One region of the Kribbella sp. NPDC056861 genome, then DNA from elsewhere that is predicted to be linked to it. Evidence: riboswitches for the same ligand, from Rfam matches in the RefSeq annotation. Region 1 holds a riboswitch; each other region holds the start of a gene.

Evidence for each region. Region 1 has a riboswitch for cobalamin ahead of AB0P21_RS10485 (prenyltransferase/squalene oxidase repeat-containing protein). Riboswitches for the same ligand answer to the same signal wherever they lie in the genome.
Region 2: it holds a riboswitch for cobalamin, as region 1 does, so the genes downstream of both, AB0P21_RS28905 (ABC transporter substrate-binding protein) here and AB0P21_RS10485 (prenyltransferase/squalene oxidase repeat-containing protein) in region 1, are expected to answer to the same signal.
Region 3: it holds a riboswitch for cobalamin, as region 1 does, so the genes downstream of both, cobN (cobaltochelatase subunit CobN) here and AB0P21_RS10485 (prenyltransferase/squalene oxidase repeat-containing protein) in region 1, are expected to answer to the same signal.
Region 4: it holds a riboswitch for cobalamin, as region 1 does, so the genes downstream of both, AB0P21_RS04100 (putative cobaltochelatase) here and AB0P21_RS10485 (prenyltransferase/squalene oxidase repeat-containing protein) in region 1, are expected to answer to the same signal.

What each region holds. Positions count from the first base shown of each region.
Region 1 is NZ_JBFBNQ010000002.1:715,132-719,833, reverse strand. It holds gene AB0P21_RS10485 (prenyltransferase/squalene oxidase repeat-containing protein) at 1-1,885, opposite strand, end outside; cobalamin riboswitch at 2,027-2,171, opposite strand; gene AB0P21_RS10480 (hypothetical protein) at 2,230-4,702, shown strand, end outside.
Region 2 is NZ_JBFBNQ010000006.1:139,458-144,159, reverse strand. It holds gene AB0P21_RS28915 (thiamine pyrophosphate-dependent enzyme) at 1-986, shown strand, start outside; gene AB0P21_RS28910 (hypothetical protein) at 1,011-1,985, shown strand; cobalamin riboswitch at 2,007-2,192, shown strand; gene AB0P21_RS28905 (ABC transporter substrate-binding protein) at 2,199-3,230, shown strand; gene AB0P21_RS28900 (iron chelate uptake ABC transporter family permease subunit) at 3,227-4,249, shown strand; gene AB0P21_RS28895 (iron chelate uptake ABC transporter family permease subunit) at 4,246-4,702, shown strand, end outside.
Region 3 is NZ_JBFBNQ010000001.1:912,402-917,103, reverse strand. It holds gene AB0P21_RS04125 (AAA family ATPase) at 1-1,733, opposite strand, end outside; gene AB0P21_RS04120 (metalloregulator ArsR/SmtB family transcription factor) at 1,865-2,197, shown strand; gene AB0P21_RS04115 (hypothetical protein) at 2,194-2,637, shown strand; cobalamin riboswitch at 2,630-2,756, shown strand; gene cobN (cobaltochelatase subunit CobN) at 2,793-4,702, shown strand, end outside.
Region 4 is NZ_JBFBNQ010000001.1:906,384-911,085, reverse strand. It holds gene cobN (cobaltochelatase subunit CobN) at 1-494, shown strand, start outside; gene AB0P21_RS04105 (5'/3'-nucleotidase SurE) at 539-1,294, shown strand; cobalamin riboswitch at 1,292-1,439, shown strand; gene AB0P21_RS04100 (putative cobaltochelatase) at 1,513-3,627, shown strand; gene cobO (cob(I)yrinic acid a,c-diamide adenosyltransferase) at 3,627-4,241, shown strand; gene AB0P21_RS04090 (cobyrinate a,c-diamide synthase) at 4,333-4,702, shown strand, end outside.

The DNA.
Region 1 (4,702 bases):
GGATCCGGCCGGCCAGCTCCCCGGCGAGATCGTTGCCAACGGCATCTTTAGTGGTGAGGGCGAGCAGCAGCACGGTCTTGGCCAGCGGACCGGCGTACCGGGCCTGGTCGTCCTCGTACGGCGCACCGCGGGTGTACGCCGCGAGCGAGTCGGGATGGGTGATCAGCGAGGTGATGCTGCCGAGCGTGTCGGGCAGCTTCCCGGCTTGCCGCAGGGCCAGGCCGAGGTCGACGGTGCCGTCATAGTCGACATAGCGCTTTCCGTCGCGATCGACCTCGAGGTGGTTGGCGCCGACCAGTTGCGTCTGCAGGTACGTCGCTGTGCTGTCCGCGCCGGGACTGCTGGTCTGGGTCGATGCGGGCGGCGTCGTCGGGGCCGTGGTCGGTGGGATGACCGGTGTGGGGGTCACAGTCACGGTCGGCTGTGGCTGCTGACGGGGGAGAGCCGGCGCGGTCGGCATGACGACCACCGTGTTGGTCCGGGTCGTTGTTGCTCGGGGGAGCGGCGGTGCCGTCAAGGTCCGGGTGGTGGTGCGGCCGGGCTTCGGCACGAGCTTGGTGACAGTCGGCGTCGAGGTCGGGCGCTGGGTCACAGTCGCCGTCGCAGTCCGTGTGGCAGTTGCTGTGGCCGTAGCCGTCGCGGTGACCGTCACGGTCGGCGTGGGAACCGTCGGAGGTGTCGTCGGCGGGTTCGGATCGGTCCAGGCCAGGTCGGCGAAGGGGATCGGCGCCAACGCGAACACTGCCTGCGGAGTCGACCGGCGCCATTGGTCGACACCGATGCCCAGTCCGTTGGCGATGCCGTCGGCAAGCGAGTCGCCGTTGTAGGCGATCGCGCCGATATCGGGGACCGCCGGGCCGGTGCCTGCGTTCGCGGCGGTCAGTTGCATGCCTTCGACCCAAGCGGTCGCGCGCGCCGCCTGCTGCGTCCTGCCGTCGCCGACTAGTGCCTGCGCGATCAGCCCGGTGCTGTTGGAGTTCGAGCCTTCCGTGGACACGCCGCCGCCGAAGGAGCCGTCCGGCTTCTGCACGGACATGAGCCAGGTGCTGGCGCGGGCGATGGCCTGGTCGATCCCACCGATGCCGTAGGCCTGCGCGGTCATCAGCGCCTGGACGGCCATCGCCGTACCGTCGCCGTCCGGGGCGCCCCCGGCTTCGTCGCAGGTCTTCAGGTCGTTGTAGAACATCCGGAAGTAGCCGTCGCTGCACTGTTGCCGCAGGAGGTACGTCACTGCCGACTCCGGTACGCCGCCCGAGCGGGCCAGCCCGATCACCGCGAGCGACTGGCTGAAGATGTTGGTGTCGTCGCCCCCTGTCGCCTTGTCGCGGAGCCTGCCTTGCTCGACGCCGGCGTCCTGACCCGCGATCAGGTCCAGCGTTTCCTGCCGCATGTTCCGGCCGCCGAAGTTGGTGACGTCCTTGCCCGCGGTCACGGCGGACAGCAGCACCTTCGCGGTGGCGCCGGCGATCCGTGCCTCGGGGTCGGGGTACCAGCCGGGACCCGCGTAGTCGGGCACATGGGTCTGGACGGCGTTGACCACCTGCGCGATCACCGTTGGATCGGCCTCGGCGGCGATCAGGCCCCACTGGGTGTCGATCGTCAGGCCCCAGTCGGGGCCCGCGAAACCGGGGATCGCGCCGTCGACGAGCTGGCCTGCCATCCACTGGGCGGCAGCTGTAGCGCCGGCGGTGGCGGCAGTCGTCGCGGGCGCTGCCTGCATGGTCTGCGGTGCCCGCGCTGCCTGCGCTGCCCGCGCTGCCCGCGCGGCTTGGGCGGTCTGCGCGGCTGGTGCGCTCTGCGCTGCTTGGGCGGGCAGGGCCGTAGTACCGGTGAGCAGTAGGGCGGAGGCGGCGAGTGCTGACGACCAGCGAGCGGTGGTGCGCATGGGACCTGGCTTCGGGGCGGGCGGCCGAGGACGGTGGTCCAGCCGCAGCCCGCTCGTCGCCCCGGCGCGCGCGTCGGCGCACGCGCAGCGGGGGACGGAACGTCGTCGGTCCGGACTCCGCCCGTAGACCACGACGGGTGAGGAGTTCGCAGGCTCGTCGGCGGGTGGTCCGGCTCGCGGAAGTCACCTTCCGCCCACGGTTGCGGGTCAGCGCCGGCTTCGGACCGGCTTCCCCCACGCGACGAGTCATGAAGTTGTTGGAGAGCCTGACGAGGTTACCCCGAACCCTTGTTCGACGCAGCGGAGTGTGTCCCAATGTGACTGGGAGTAATGGATCCGTAGCTGTGGGGGCGATGGTGGGGGACGAAGCAGAACCGGGACCGGCGCCGGCCGACTTCCGGTGGGTGGGGGCGATGCTCGCGGCGCTGGCGGCGGTCTGGCTGGCGATGAACGAGATCAGCCTGCTGGCAGCGGGCTTCCTCGCCGACGGCGGCACCTCCTGGTCGTTCCACGGGATGAGCGGACCGCTCGCCGCGCAGCAGTACGGCGGCTGGCACAGCAAGCTGACCGTCGAGCAGTTGACCGACTGGCTGCCGTTGCTGGCGATCTACCTGCTGCTCGACTTCGTCTTCATCGGGATCTACGTGCCGGCGCTCAAACGCTTCGTCCCCACTGGACCCGTGCTGCTACTGGCCGGCCTCGACGCGCTCGAGAACGTCGGGACGTACCTGCTCGGCCGCGAGCGGTGCGGCGGCGGCGACTGTGTCGGCAACGCTCAGGTGATCGGCCTGACCGTGCTCACCATGCTGAAGTGGGTGGCCTTCGCCTCCGTTCTCGTTCTCCTGTTCAGCTATCACTGGCCGACGATCAAAGCCGCCGTACCGCGGATCCGGCGGGCGCTGTGGATCCAGCGGTTCAGCCTGCTCGCCTTCCTGCCACTGGCCTTGCTGACGGTGGTGCCCGGCACCGACGTGCTCGACCAGCTCCCCGACGTACAGCGCCGATGGCTCGACGACGGCACCGGCGTCTGGCACGCGATCGCCTCCGCCCTCCTGTACTACGCGGTGCTGCTGCCGGTGGTCTTCTTGCTGGGCAGGATCCGCAGCGACTGGGCGGTGCGCCGAGTGCGCGGCGACAGCTACGGCTGGCCGTTCTACAACAGCGACGGCGAACCACGCCGCCACAACCTCAAGCTCTGGTTGATCGGTCCGGTGCTGCTGCCCCTGGTGGCGCTGGTGATCGCCGTGTCCGGCCAGGGTGAGGTCTTCAAGCGGCGGCTGATCGTCTTCTGCTTGATCCCGGTGCTGGTACTCGGCCTGTCCCGCTTGCTGCGCGGCAAGCCGGGGGTGGAGCCGGAGAAGTTGCGCGAGGTCGGGCCGTGGTTCCCGCGCGACGTGATGATCGCCGGCGACATGCTCGCGGTGACCGCGGTCTCTTTGGGTGGGCTGGGCATGGTTCGCGCCTTTACCGGTCTTGCTGCGGGCGACGCGGTCGGTCTGTTCGATTCGTCGTACGTCGTGCATCCGGTCGTGGCGGCGCTGATCGGCGTGGTGCTGGGGATCGGGGTGTGGCTGGCCTCGTGGCCGGTGCTGCAGGCGATCCAGCGGTGGGGGCGACCGGAGTCCACCGGGCTGCTTGGCTGGTACGGCCATCTCGTCACGCCTGGCGTGAACCGGGACGGGCGGACGACCGTCGTCACGCCGCCGCGGAGCAAGGTGCGGGCGGGCTTCATCCTCGGCGCGAGTCTCGGGATCTTGTTGCTGGGCTCGTTCCCGCGGCGGATCGCCGAGATGCTCGGGGTGCTGGCGGCGACGATGCTCGCCTTGACGACCCTGGTGGTGCTGGGTGGGGTCGTGGTGGCGTACGCGCAGGAACGGCAGCCGCCGGAGATCTTCCAGACCAAGTGGCTGCGCCAGCGGGCGACGCCGATGATCGGGTTGCTGCTTCTCGCGATGTTGCTGACGAGTCTGATCGGCGGCAGGACCGAGGTCCATCCGTTGACGGCCAAACCCGCGGGCGGGCTGCCCGATCGGCCGACCCTACAGGCGGCGTTCGACGCGTGGGTGGCGCAGCCGACGCGCTGCACGGTCCCGCTGGACGGTGGGCTCAGCCTGCGGCCGATGGTGATGGTTGCCGCGGAGGGTGGCGGTATTCGAGCGACGTACTGGACTGCCTCGGCGCTCGAGAAGCTCAGTACTGCGGGCAGTGGTTGCGGGAAGCATGCGGTGCTGTTCTCAGGTGGTGCCAGTGGAGGTGCGTTCGGTCTGACTGTTGCCCGGTTCACCGATCAGCCGTTGACGGCGGTCAAGGCGATGGCCGGCCACGAGGCGCTCGGGGCGGCGACCATCTCGACGCTGTCGAGCGACCTGCTGGCGAGCGTTGCGGGGCTGCGGTTCGATGCGACCGCGGAGTACCGGACGCCTTCGCGGCAGCCGCTGGATCGGGCCGGCCTGATGGAGACGGCCTGGGAGCGGAAGGTGCCCGCCCTGCGCACGCTGTTCCTGCCGGGTGACGGCAAGGCCGAGGAGGCGATGACTGGTCAACTGATTCTGACCACCACCGCGGTCCGCAACGGCTGTCGCGCGCTGGTGAGTCAGGTCGACCTCAGCGAAGGAGCCCGTACTGCGGACGGCTCACCGGTCTGCGGAACTGGAGTGGCAGGCGCACACAACTACGACCTGTTCGGCGCCTTCGGCTGCGCAGGGAACGTGCCTGCGTTGACTGCCGGACTGCTGGCAAGTCGGTTCCCCTATGTCACGCCGTCCGGAGTAGTCGGGCGCTGCGGCGACCTGAAGGCAGCGCAACTGGTGGACGGCG
Region 2 (4,702 bases), on a different contig from region 1:
TCGGCCAGTCCGGGCTGCTCGGCAACCACGCGACCAAGGTCGCCTTCGACGGATGCGACGTGCTGTTCCTGGTCGGGACGGACTTCCCGTACCGCGAGTTCCTGCCGGCCGGGAAGACCGTCGTACAGCTGGATCTGCGGGGTGGCCACATCGGCAGGCGGGTGCAGGTCGACCACGGGTTGGTCGGGCACGCGCAGCCGACGTTGGCGCAGTTGCTGCCGCTGCTGGAGCAGAAGAGCGACACGGGTCATCTGGACAAGGCGCTGCACTCGTACGCCGCCTGGCGGGAGCGGCAGGTGCAGTTCACCGACCCTGCCTTCGACCGCAAGCCGAAGGGGTTGTTGCGGCGCAAGGTGGACAACCCGGAGGCCCGGATCCGGCCCGAGTTGCTGGCCGCGATGATCGACCGGCACGCGGACGACGACGCGGTGTTCACCAGCGACACCGGGATGTCGACGGTGTGGCTGGCGCGGTTCGTCCGGATGCGCGGCGACCGGCGGCTGATCGGCTCGTACAACCTCGGCTCGATGGCGAACGCGATGCCGCAGGCGCTCGGGCTGTCGGCGGTCGATCGGGATCGGCAGGTGATCGCGTTCTGTGGCGACGGCGGGTTGTCGATGCTGCTGGGCGATCTGATCACCGCGGTCGCGTACGAGTTGCCGGTGAAGCTGGTCGTCTTCAACAACGGGCGGCTGGGGATGGTCAAGCTGGAGATGGAGCAGGTCGGGTTGCCGGAGTACGGGACGAAGCTGGCGAACCCGGACTTCTCGGAGGTGGCCAAAGCGATCGGGCTGACCGGCTTCCGGGTCGAGCGGCCGGGCGAGGTGGAGGGTGCGGTCGAGGCGGCGCTCCGGACTCCGGGGCCGGTGCTGATCGACGTGGTGACCAATGCCGATGAGATCGCGCTGCCGCCGTCGCCGACCTTGCAGCAGGGCTGGGGTTTCGCGATCGCCAAGTCGAAGGAGTTTGTCGAGAGCCACGAGTAGTCCGAAGAAGTAGGCTCTGTGATCATGCGTACTCGTTCGGTGGTGGCCCTGCTCGGCAGTACTGCGTTGCTGGCTGGTTGCGGTGGTCCCGGCGGCGAGACGGCTCCCAGCGTGCCGCCGCTCGTCTCGATCAGTACGACGCCGACCGAGTCGCCCTCAGCCACACCGACCGAGACCCTGGGGACGCCGCCGACCTCCAAGGTGGCCGACACCCTGTGCATGCGGATGGACCAGACGCTCGTCCAGAGCGCTCTAGCCGTCCCCGTGGTGAAGATCGACCCGAAGCAGGTTCCTGCCGACTTCGGCTTCCCGACGTACGACGTATGCCAGCTAGGGCTCAGCACGACTCCCGCCGGTCCCGTACTGCGGGTCGGCATCTCGGTGTTCCCCTCGGCTCCGGCTGACCTCGCTGCGGCGCGCAAGGCCTACGACGCCACCAAGGGCGAGCCCGCCAAGCCGGTGACGGTCGCCCAGGGTGGCTTCGGGACCAGCAAGTTCGTGGTGTTCCTGCTCAACGGCAAGCTGGTCAAGGTCAGCGGGCCGCCCGCGACGCTCGCGAAGTACGTCGTACTGGGTGAGGAGGCGGCTCAACAGCTCGACGGGCTGCCATCGACCACACCGCCGCCCCCTCGGCAGGAATGCGACCGCGGCACCAAGACCGCCGCGAACGTGATGGGCGTCGAGGCCACCATCCGCCGCGACAGCGAGACCCCCGCCGGCGACCTCGTCTGCGGCTGGATCACCAAGACCCGCGTGCTCTACTCGACCGCCCGCCGGGTCGCCGACGCCGAAGCCGTCGTCGCCCCGACCCGCAAACTCGAGACCTCCTTCCCGATCCCGCTCGGCGACGAGGGCTACGTCGACACCGCCACCGGCCGCGGCGTGATCCGCGTCGGCACGGACAAAATCATCGACCTCGTCCCCCTCCCGGCCGGCACCGCCGACAAGGACGACATGGTCTCCTTCGCCCTCGCGATGTCCAGCCTGTACACCCGCTGAGCCCGGCGTCCACGGCGGGTGCTTAGGTTGAGCCGCCGTGGTGTTCGGGAAATCGGTGTGATGCCGGTGCGGCCCTCGCCACTGTGATCGGGATGTTCTGGGGTTGTTCCGGATTCGGAGACCACTGGCTGTAGTTGGCTGGGAAGGTCAGGCCCTTGGACGTAGTACCCGTCAGCCAGGAGACCGGCCACGGCGTGTCACACCGTCCACGAGGTGCTGGAGGCGCGCGTGAAAACGCTGGCTGCTGCTGTTGTCGTACTGTCCCTGGTCACCGGTTGTGGTGGTGCGGCGAAAGCCGGGCCCGGCGCTGACGCGGTGACGGTGAAGAACTGCGGGGTCGACGTCACGGTCGACGGACCGCCGAAGCGGGTGTTCGCGGCGTACCAGCCGGCGATCGAGATGGCGCACGCGCTGGGGATCTCCGATCGGCTGGTCGGTACGGCGTACCTGGACGCGGAGGTGCTGCCGCAGTACGCCGCGGCGCAGCAGGACCGCAAGTACTACAAGAACCTGCCGAGTCGCGAGGAACTGCTCAGCCAGGAGCCGGACTTCGTGCTCTCCGGGTTCAACGACGTGTTCGCCAGCGCGGGCAGCGACGGGAGTTTCGGGACCCGCAAGAGTCTGTCGGAGCTCGGCGTCCGGACCTGGATCTTCAGTCCGCTCTGCCCGACCGCGGACGGTAAGGGTGACGAGGCGATCGACCCGTCGACGGTCTCGATGGACAACGTGTACGCCGATCTGCGCGACCTCGGCAAACTCTTCGACGCGGGCAGCAAGGCCGAGGCGGTGATCGCCGACCAGCAGATGCGGATCTCGGCGGTCGAGGCGAAGGTGAAGGGCGCCGACCGGCCGACCGTGGCGATCCTGCGTCCGGGGCTCGAGGGCGGCGGTCTGACCGTGTCGGGTGGGCCCGACTTCGGCACCGTGCTGATCAAGCAGGCCGGCGGGGTGAACGCGTTCGCCGACCTGACCTCGAAGCGGAACGTGAAGATCAGCGTCGAGGAGTTCATCAAGCGCGATCCCGACTACGTCCTGATCAGCGGTTGCTGCGACGCCGGCCTGACCGAGGCGAAGGTCCAGCCTGACGTGCAGAAGATGCTGGCCAACCCGGCCTACGCCAACCTCAAGTCGGTCAGGAACAAGCACGTCCTGCCGTGGTTGTTCGCGCATCACTCGGCCGGCGTCCGCGGCGCCAACTCGACCGAGCTGATCGCGAAGATCATCCACCCCGACCTGGTCAAGTGAGGTCCGAGCCGGCCCTGCTGCGCAGTGGCGGCGCCCGGTCGGCCGGTCTGCTCGTCGCGGTGGCCGTCCTGTTGGCGGCCGCGTTGCTGTCGATGCTGGCCGGCAACCAGTGGTTCGGGCCTCATGACGTGTACGTCGCGGCGGCGGATTTCACCGGCTCCGACACCGACCGGGTGATCCGCTACCTGCGGTTCCCGCGGACGGCCGTCGGGCTGCTGGCCGGGATGGCGCTCGGCCTGTCAGGTGCCGTGATGCAGGGCATCACCCGCAACTCGCTCGCCGATCCGGGCATCCTGGGCGTCAACGCGGGTGCGGCGCTGGCGATCGTGGCGGCGATCAGCCTGCTCGGGGTGCAGTCGCTCAACGGCTATGTCTGGTTCGCGATGGGCGGCGCGCTGGTCGCCACCGTCGTGGTCTACCTGGTCGGATCGGTCGGCCGCGGCGGCGCCACTCCGGTCAAGCTCGCGCTGGCCGGCGCTGCCTTCTCCGCCCTGCTCGGCTCGGTCACCTCGGCCATCACCTTGCTCGACCTGACCGCCCTGAACGAGTTCCGGTTCTGGGTGGTCGGATCGTTGACCCTGGCAACCGGCGAGATCGTTGCCCAGAGCCTGCCATTCCTTGCCATCGGCATCGTTCTGGCGCTGGCCCTGGGCCGCTCGCTCAACCAGATCGCGCTCGGCGAGGAGCTGGCGGCAACCCTCGGCACCAGGGTCGGCCTGGTCCGCGTACTGGCCGCTCTCGCGATCATGCTGCTAGCCGGTACTGCGACAGCGATGGCCGGCCCGATCGCCTTCGTCGGCCTCGCCGTACCGCATGTCGCACGGTCCCTGGTCGGTGCGGACTACCGCTGGATCCTGCCCTGGTCACTGGTCCTCGCCCCGACCATGCTGCTGCTCGCCGACGTGGCCGGCCGGTTCGTCGCTCGCCCGGACGAGCTCCAGGTCGGCATCATCACCGCACTGATCGGGGCGCCGCTCTTCATCGCCCTGGTACGCCGCCGCAAATTGGCCGAGCTGTGAAGGCGCTCCGGATCGGCCCGGTCTCCACCCGGATCGACCTGACCAGCATCGTGGTGACCGTGGTCGCGCTGGCAGCGGCCACCGCGATCGGCGCGGTGTCACTAATGATCGGCGACTACGAGATCCCGCTGGCGAAGGTGCTCAACACCCTGGCCGGCAACGGCTCGCTGATCATGACCGACGTCATCGTGAACAACCGGCTGCCCCGCGTGCTGGTGGCGATCGGGGTGGGGATCGCGTTCGGGATCTCCGGCGCGATCTTCCAGCGGCTGGCCCGCAACCCGCTGGTCAGCCCGGACCTGATCGGGATCAACTCCGGTGCCGCGCTGGCCGCGGTCGTGCTGATCACTGTGATCGGTGCCGGTACAGGGTGGCTACCTGCCGGAGCGCTGATCGGCGCTGTGGCGACCGCGGTCACCATCTACCTGCTCGCGTACAAGAAGGGCGTGGCCG
Region 3 (4,702 bases), on a different contig from region 1:
AACCGCGACGCGAGGCCGGGGTTGGAGTCGAGGAACCGCTGCATCTCGCGGTGGTAGCCGGCCACGATCACGACACACTCGTCGCGATAGTCCTCCATCATCTTCAGCAGCGTGGCGACGGACTCCATCCCGTAGTCACCCGGGTTGTTGTCCGGCACCAGGGTGTACGCCTCGTCGACGAACAGCACCCCGCCGAGCGCCTCGCGGAACTTGGCCGCCGTCATCGGTGCCGTCGTACCGACCCCGGAACCGACCAGGTCGGAGCGGTCGACCTCGACCACGTGGCCCTTCTCCAGCACGCCCAGCTGCAGGTAGACCTTGGCGAGCAACCGCGCGATCGTGGTCTTCGCCGTACCGGGCTTGCCGACGAACACCATGTGCCGGGCCCGCTCCTGGATCGGCAGCCCGAACTCCTTGCGGCGCTGGTTGGTCTTGATCTCGGCCACCATCTTGCGGACGGCTTCCTTGATCGACTCCAGCCCGATCAGCGCCTCCAGCTCGGCGAGCGCATCGTCCTCGGGCACCGGCTCGGGAGCGACGAAGTCATCCACCTCCGCCGCCGGCGCCGGTACTACGTTCGCCGCGGCGGCAGCCGGTACGGCGTTGGTCAATGGCTCGGGCGCAGCCTCAACGACGACCTCAGGCACCGGGGGAGCGGCATTCGATCCCCACGTATGCGTCAACGGCCCGTCCGGCGCCGTCAACTCGATCTCAGGCGCGCCACCATCAACACTCGACTGATCGAGAATCTCGAAGAACGCAGCAAGATCCGGCACCTCCGGATCCGGCCACGGCCCCTGCTCGAGCACTCCAGCCAAGTGGATCGACACCCGAGTCGCCGCAGCCGCCCACGACCGCGCCAGCATCTGCTGATCCTGAGCGACCGCACGCCCCAGCCACTCGGTATTGCTGCGCAACCAAGCCTGCGGATCGAAGCCCCGCCTGAGATCGGCCAGCGCGTTCTCGACGTCCCACCCGTCGACCCCGAGAATCTGCCCCACCGCCGGCGGCTGAGCACTGAGCCCCGCAGTACGGATCAACCGCGCCAGCAGCTGCGAGAAGTTCAGCGAAGGATTGTCGGCAACCGTCAGCGACAGCTTGTCGTGCGTGTCCCGCAGCGTGTCGAGCGAGTACCGCAGGGCTGACGCGGGCCCGGCCAGTTCCGGCAGTACTGCGCGCTCTGCGTCGCTCAGCACCGTCGTCCGCCAGAACTGCAGGATCGTGTCGTAGTCGGCCTCGGTGTGCATCCGGGTGACCTCGCGGTCGGCCATCACCCGGTCGTACCCGGCGGTCAACGCCTTGGCGCGCGCGGCCAGCGGCGGCGCATCGCGGAACAGGCTCACCACATCACGCGACAGCTGCAGCGCCTCCAGGCGTCCGGCGACGTCGAAACTCCGCGCGCCGGAGATCACCAGCAGCGGCCAGTCGGTCGCGGCGACCTGGATCAGGTGACCGGCGCCGCCGTACCGCGTGGTCGATCTGTGGAAGTCACGCGTCAGCTCAGCCGAGAGATCGGCGTGCTCCCCGTGGAGCACCGGAATCCACCCGGCCAGCAGCGGCGCCACCTGGTGGGCGAACCACACCGCGGCGGGCGTTCCCTCGACGAAGTCCGGAAAGGCCCCCGGCCGCAGCGCCTTCGGGTCGTCGCCCCAGGCGCGCAACCGGTCGCGGACGCCGGTCAGCCACTCGTCCGGCACCTGCCAGGGTCGGTCGGCGCCGAGAACGTCGAGCACGCGCGCTCTCCGGGTGTGCTGAACCACAGAATTCCTTTCGGCCTGTCAGGCAGCTGGCCCGCCCACTTTAGTGCGTCCGGCGAACGTTCTAGCGCTTGCCAATAGTTAACAGAGTCTGTAACTATTAAGTCATGGCAGACGACGTCGACCGCTTCTTCGAAGTACTCGCTGATCCGACGCGCCGGCAGGTCGTCCGGTTGCTAGGAGAAGGCCCTCGCCGAGCCGGCGAGCTGGCCACGGCCACGGGTTCGTCGGCGCCGGCCATGAGCCGCCACCTGCGGATCCTGCTGTCCGCCGACCTGATCTCCGACGAACGGGTGGCCGACGACGCGCGGCTGCGGGTCTTCCGGCTGCGACAGGAGCCGGTGGTCGCAGTACAGGCCTGGCTCGACCAGTTGCAGGCGCACTGGCAGGAGCAGTTGGGCGCATTCAAAAGACATGTCGAGCAAGGGGAGAACTCATGACCAAGCAATCAGCCTCCGCCTCCGTCGAGGTCGCCACCGACCCGGCAGCGGCGTTCCACCTCTTCACCGCCGAGATCGACCTGTGGTGGGTCCGCGGCCCGATCAACTTCTTCGACGCCAACCGAGCCATCGGCATGCAGATCGAGCCCGGCGTCGGCGGCCGAGTCCTCGAGATCTACCGCTACGCCGACCCCACCACCGCCGAAGACGTCCTCGAACTAGGCCAGATCACCGCCTGGGAACCCGGCGCCCTCTTCGCCTACCGCAGCTCGGTCGACGACACCGAGGTCGAGATCCGCTTCGAACCCACCGAGACCGGCACCCGAGTCAGCGTCGAACAAGTCCTCACCGCAGGCGGCACCAAGGCCTTCTACTTCTGGCCCAATGTCATCGGCTGGTACGTCGACCACACCGCCCAGCAGTCGTCGCCTCGACGGTAGGGCTAGAGTCTGTTTCTCATCGACGGATGTGCAGGAACCCGGTGTGAGTCCGGGACGGTCCCGCCACTGTGACCGCGCTTGCGCGGGAGTCAGGAACTGCTGCTGTCGTACCTGCCACCTGGGGCGTGGACACCCCGAGGAAGGACCGGCCGCGCGTGCCCGCGAATCTGCTGCTGCTCTCTACTGCCGACACCGATCTGCTGGCTGCGTCGCAAGCCCAGGCCGGGTGGCGGGTCGCCAACCCCGCCCGGGTCGAGCTTGCCGACCTGCCGACGCTGCTCGAGGGCGTCGAGGTTGTCGTGGTCCGCCTGTTGGGCGGTCGGCGCGCCTGGGAGGAGGGGCTCGACGCGGTTATCGCCTCAGGCCTCCCGACGGTCGTGCTCAGCGGTGAGGCGGCCCCCGACGCCGAGCTGATGTCGATGTCGACAGTTCCCGCCGGCGCGGTCTCGGAGGCGCTCGGTTACCTGCGCGAAGGCGGGTCCGAGAACCTCAAGAACCTGGCGGGCTTCCTCAGCGACACCATCCTGCTGACCGGCGACGAGTTCGATCCGCCGAAGACCCTCCCGACGTACGGGCTCAGGGCCGGCCGCACGTATACCAAGGACACCCGCGCGGTGGTCGGCGTCGTCTACTATCGCGCCCACGAGATCTCCGGCAACACTGCCTTCGTCGACTCCCTCGCCAACGCGATCGAGGCTGCGGGCGCCCAAGCCCTCCCCGTGTACTGCGGAACGCTGCGCGGCCTTGACCCCAGCCACGACGACAACGCCCAGCTGTTCGAGATGCTGCGCGAATGCGACGTCCTCGTCACCACCCTGCTGGCAGCAGGCGGCACAGTCGCCTCCAACGCGACAGCCGGCGGCGACGACTCCTGGGACGCCGGCGCGCTCGCCTCGCTCGACATCCCGCTCATTCAGGGCCTCGCGCTGACCTCCACCCGCGAGCAGTGGCTCGAGAGCGACGCCGCGATCAGCCCGCTCGACGCCGCCACCCAGGTCGCGATCCCCGAGTTCGACGGCCGCCTGATCACCATCCCGTTCTCCTTCAAGGCGTACGACGCCGAGGGCATCGCCAGCTACGCGCCTGACGAGGAGCGTTGCGCCCGCCTCGCCGGTATCGCGGTCGCCCAGGCCAAGCTCCGCCACGTGCAACCCGCCGACAAGAAGCTCGCGCTGGTCCTCTCCTCCTACCCGACCAAGCACGCCCGGATCGGCAACGCGGTCGGCCTCGACACCCCGGCCTCGGCAGTCGTCCTGCTCGGCCAGCTCAAGGACGCCGGCTACGACCTCGGCCCCGACCTCAACCTCGACGAGCTGCAGGGCGCGGACGGCGCCGACGGCCTGGTCCACCGCCTGATCGCGGCCGGCGGTCACGACGTCGACTGGCTCACCGACGAGCAGCTGTCCAGCGCCGTCGCGAAGATCCCGCTCTCCACCTACGCGAAGTGGTTCGGCAAGACCCCAGAGTCGTTGCAGACGGCAATGATCGAGGCTTGGGGTGAAGCCCCCGGCTCCCTGTACGTCGACCTGTCGGGCCCCGAGCCCGCGATCGCGCTCGCGGCGCTCCGGTTCGGCAACGTAGTACTGATGATCCAGCCGCCCCGCGGCTTCGGCGAGAACCCGGTCGCGATCTACCACGACCCCGACATGGCGCCCTCGCATCACTACCTCGCGGCCTACCGCTGGCTGGAAGCGCCGGTGGAAGAAGGCGGTTTCGGCGCCCACGCGGTCGTCCACCTCGGCAAGCACGGCACGCTCGAGTGGCTGCCAGGTAAGGGCATAGGCATGGCCGCCGACTGCGCGCCCGACGCAGTACTGGGCAACCTGCCGCTCGTCTACCCGTTCATCGTCAACGACCCGGGCGAGGGCACGCAGGCCAAGCGCCGCGGGCACGCCGTGATCGTCGACCACCTGGTACCGCCGATGGCGCGGGCCGAGACGTACGGCGACATGGCCAAGCTCGAGTACCTGCTCGACGAGTACGCCACCGTCTCGGCGCTCGACCCCGACAAGGTCCCCACCCTGCGGGCGCAGATCTGGACCCTGATCCAGGCCGCGCAGCTGCA
Region 4 (4,702 bases), on a different contig from region 1:
TGGATTCCGACGACTACTTCCAGTACCACGGCGGCATGGTCGCGATGGTGCGGCACCTGACCGGCTCCAACCCGAAGGCCTACATCGGCGACTCCGCGGTACCGGCGCAGGTCAAGACGCGGACGCTGGAGGAGGAGACCAAGCGGGTCTTCCGGGCCCGGGTGGTGAACCCGCGCTGGATGGCGGCGATGCAGCGCCACGGGTACAAGGGCGCCTTCGAGATGGCGGCGACGGTGGACTACCTGTTCGGGTACGACGCCACTGCCGGGGTGGTCGACGACTGGATGTACGAGACGTTGACCACGGAGTACGTCGCGAACCCGGAGATCGCCGAGTTCTTCCGCAAGTCGAACCCGTGGGCGCGGCACGGGATCGCCGAGCGGCTGCTCGAGGCTGCTCAGCGCGGACTGTGGTCGGAGCCGAGCGCGGAGGCGCTGGAGACGCTGCGGACCGCAGTACTGGAGACCGAGGGGGACATCGAGGATCGCGGCTGAGTGATCGGGCGGCGAGGGTGGCCAGGGTGTGATTGGGTGGACGCATGGCGTCCGAACAGCTCAGAGTCCTGGTCACCAACGACGACGGTTACGAGTCCGCCGGGATCCAGGCGCTCGCCGCGGCGATGACGGAGGCCGGCCACGCGGTGCAGGTGGTCGCGCCGTGGGACGACCAGAGCGGCGTCGGCAGCTCGCGGGCCGGGATGATCGGCAAGGCGATCGCGTCGAAGACCGGTGAGAACGGCTTCATCGGGATCGACGGGACACCGGCGCTGGCGGTGACGCTGGCCCGGCTGGGCGCGTTCGGCCCGTCGCCGGACGTGGTCGTCTCGGGGATCAACAACGGTCACAACATCGGCCCGATCCTGCACTCCGGCACGGTGGCCGCGGCGCTGACCGCCGCCAGCCAGGGCTTGTCCGGGCTCGCGATCAGCATCGACTCCGAGCAGCCGTCGTACAACGAAACGGCCGGTGCGGTGGCCCGGGAAGCGCTCTCTTGGCTGCTGGAGCAGCCGGTCGGGACGGTCATCAACGTCAACGTGCCCGACGTGCCCGTGTCGGAGCTCAAGGGCGCCCGCTGGGCCCGGCTGGTGCCGTACGAGCGGTCCCGGCTGGTGCTGGAGAAGTCCCCGACGGGCGAGCCGATCGTCGGCCAGGTACTGCGTGAGCCGCCGACCGAGACCGACACCGACGAGGCGCTGCTGCTCGCCGGCTACATCACCGTCACCCCGATCACCGGCGTCGGCGAACTCCCCGGCGATTCGGCCGCGGACCACCTGTCGGCGGCCTTCACAAATTAGCTCCACGGCCGGTGTGGAATGATCGCCGGGAAGGTCGTGGAGGAACACCGGTGACAGCCCTGCTGGGCTGAATTCCGGGGCGGTCCCGCCACTGTGACCGGGCTCTCGCCCGGAAGCCAGGACATCCGCGACCTTCCGCCAGGGAGCGCTCTCCGCGCCCCGGCGTGCCAGTGCCAAGGCGGGCGTGGACACCCGCGGGACGAAGGGAAGCACCGCCGATGGGGTCTACCCCGATCAGTCAGAACCTCAAGCCGGTCTCGAACGGCTTTCCCTTCACCGCCGTGGTCGGCATGGAGGACCTCCAGCTCGCGCTGATCCTTGCCGCGGTCTCCCCGGCGATCGGCGGCGTACTGATCCGCGGCGAGAAAGGCACGGCGAAGTCCACCGCCGTCCGCGCGCTGACCGAGATCCTGCCCGCCGTCGACGTCCTGGAAGGCTGCCGCTTCTCCTGCGACCCCACCAACCCGGACCCCACCTGCCCTGACGGCCCGCACCCCGCCGACAACAGCTCGCACCCGCGGCCCGCCCGACTGGTAGAGCTACCAGTAGGCGCCACCGAAGACCGAGTACTCGGCTCTCTCCACCTCGAGCGAGCGCTCTCTGAGGGCGTCACCGTCTACGAACCAGGCCTGCTCGCCGCAGCCCACCGCGGCCTCCTGTACGTCGACGAGGTCAACCTCCTCCACGACCACCTGGTCGACGTACTCCTCGACGCCGCCGCGATGGGCCGCGCCACCGTCGAGCGCGACGGCGTCTCGATCACCCACCCCGCGCGCTTCGTCCTGGTCGGCACGATGAACCCCGAAGAGGGCGAACTCCGCCCGCAACTGCTCGACCGCTTCGGCCTCACGGTCGACGTCGTCGCCAGCCGCGACCCCGCAGTACGGGTCGAGGTGATGCGCGCCCGGCTCACCTACGAGGCCGACCCGGCCGCCTTCGTCACCAAGTACGCCGGTCCGCAGGCCGAGCTGTCCGAGCGGATCGTCAAGGCCCAGTCCCGCCTCGCCGACGTGATCCTCACCGACGCGGCGCTGCGCCAGATCGCCGAGATCTGCGCCTCCTTCGACGTCGACGGCATGCGCGCCGACCTGGTCACCGCCCGTACTGCGGTAGCCCACGCGGCCTGGTCCGGCCGGACGGTCGTCGAGGTCGAGGACGTCCGCGCCGCGGCGAAGCTCGCCCTGCCGCACCGCAAGCGCCGCAACCCGTTCGACGCTCCTGGGCTGGATGACGAGCAACTCGAGCAGGCGATCCAGAACAGCACCCCGCCGGACCCTGATCCCGACGACGACCCGGATGGCGGCCCGGATGGTGGTCCGGACAACAACCCCGATGGCGGCCCCGACGCAGGGCCGGACGACGGCGGACCGGACAACGGGCGCCCGGATGACGGTGACTCCGCCGGCGAGAGCAATGCCGACGACCCAACGCTGTCACCCACCAACGCCGACTCCGACAAACCGGCCGAGAACTCAGGAAGCGCTCTCCCGGGCCCAGCCCCGACCGGCCAGGTAGCAGCCAGCTCCGCGCCGTACAAAGCCCGCCTGCTCACCATCGATTCCGCCGGCCCAGGCGTAGCCGGCCGCCGCTCGAGAGCGCTCACCGAGGTCGGCCGCGTAGTCGGCGACCGGCCCCGCGTCGGCCGCGAATCCGGCCGCCCGCACCTCCTCGCCACCATCCGCACCGCAGCCCCGCATCAGCACGCCCGCGGCCGCACCGGCCCCGGCCTCGCAGTCCGCGGCTCCGACGTACGCCTGGGCGTCCGCGAAGGCCGCGAGGGCAACCTCGTCCTGTTCTGCGTCGACGCGTCCGGATCAATGGGCACGAAGAGGCGGATGTCCGAGGTCAAGACCGCGATCGTCTCGCTCCTCCTCGATGCCTATCAGCGCCGCGACAAGGTCGGTCTCGTCACCTTCGCCGGTGCCGAGGCGACCGTCGCCCTCCCGCCGACCGGCAGCGTCGAGACCGCAGTACGCCGCCTCGAATCCCTCCCGACCGGCGGCCGCACCCCACTCGCCGAAGGCCTCATGAAAGCCTCCGACGTACTGCGAATCGCCGCGATCCGTGATCCGCGCCGACGCCCTCTGCTGGTCCTCGTGACCGACGGTCGCGCGACCTCCGGCGACAAGGCATTTGCCAAGGCCAAGCAAGCCGCAGGCTGGCTGGCCCAGCAGGGGATCGCGTCGGTCGTGGTCGACTGCGAACCACGCCGCGGAGTCCGCTTGGGCCTCTCGGCCGAGCTGGCCGCCGACCTCGGCGCGGAGTACCTGGACCTGGGCGAAGTTGCCGCGGGCAATCTTGTGCGCGCGGTCACCGATCGGAGCGCTGCCTGATGCCGCAAGGACAGCCGAGCGTCGTACCGAAGGACGGCCTGACCACCCGGCAGCGCCGCAACCGGCCGTTGCTGATGGTGCACACCGGGGAGATGAAGGGGAAGTCGACCGCCGCGTTCGGGATGGCGCTGCGCGGCTGGAACCAGGGCTGGAACATCGGCGTCTTCCAGTTCGTCAAGAGCGCGAAGTGGAAAGTCGGCGAGGAGAGCGCGTTCAAGGCGCTCGGGAAGTTGCACGAGGCAACGGGTGAAGGCGGCCCGGTCGAGTGGCACAAGATGGGCGAGGGCTGGAGCTGGTCGCGCAAGGCCGGCACCGAGGAGGACCACGCCGCCGACGCGATCGAGGGCTGGCGCGAGATCCAGCGCCGGATCGCCGCCGAGACGCACGATCTGTACGTGCTCGACGAGTTCACCTACCCGATGAAGTGGGGCTGGGTCGACGTCGACGAGGTGGTCGAGACGCTGACGTCGCGGCCCGGTCACCAGTACGTCGTGATCACCGGCCGGAACGCCGACCAGCGGCTGCTCGACGCGGCCGATCTGGTCACCGAGATGACCAAGGTCAAGCACCCGATGGACGCCGGCCAGAAGGGCCAGAAAGGCATCGAGTGGTGAGCGCGCAGCAGAGCAGCGGGAGCGCGAGTTCGAGCCTCAGGTCCGGACGAAGCTCGGGCCGGGCGCCGGTGGACCGGGCGCGGGTGGCGGCGTGATCCCGCGGCTGGTGATCGCGGCGCCTTCCTCTGGCGCCGGTAAGACGACGGTGGCTGTCGGGCTGATGGCTGCGCTGCGCCGAGCCGGCCATACCGTGGCCGGCTTCAAGGTCGGACCGGACTACATCGACCCCGGCTTCCACGCCGTCGCGACCGGGCGACCGGGCCGCAACCTCGACCCGATGCTGTCCGGCGAGGAGCGAGTCGCGCCGCTGTTCGCGCACGGCTGCGCCGGCGCCGACATCGCGGTGGTCGAGGGCGTGATGGGCCTGTACGACGGCGCGCTCGGCACCGAGGGCTACTCGTCCACCGCCCACGTCTCGAAGTTGCTGCAGGCACCGGTCGTGCTGGTGGTCGACGCCTCCG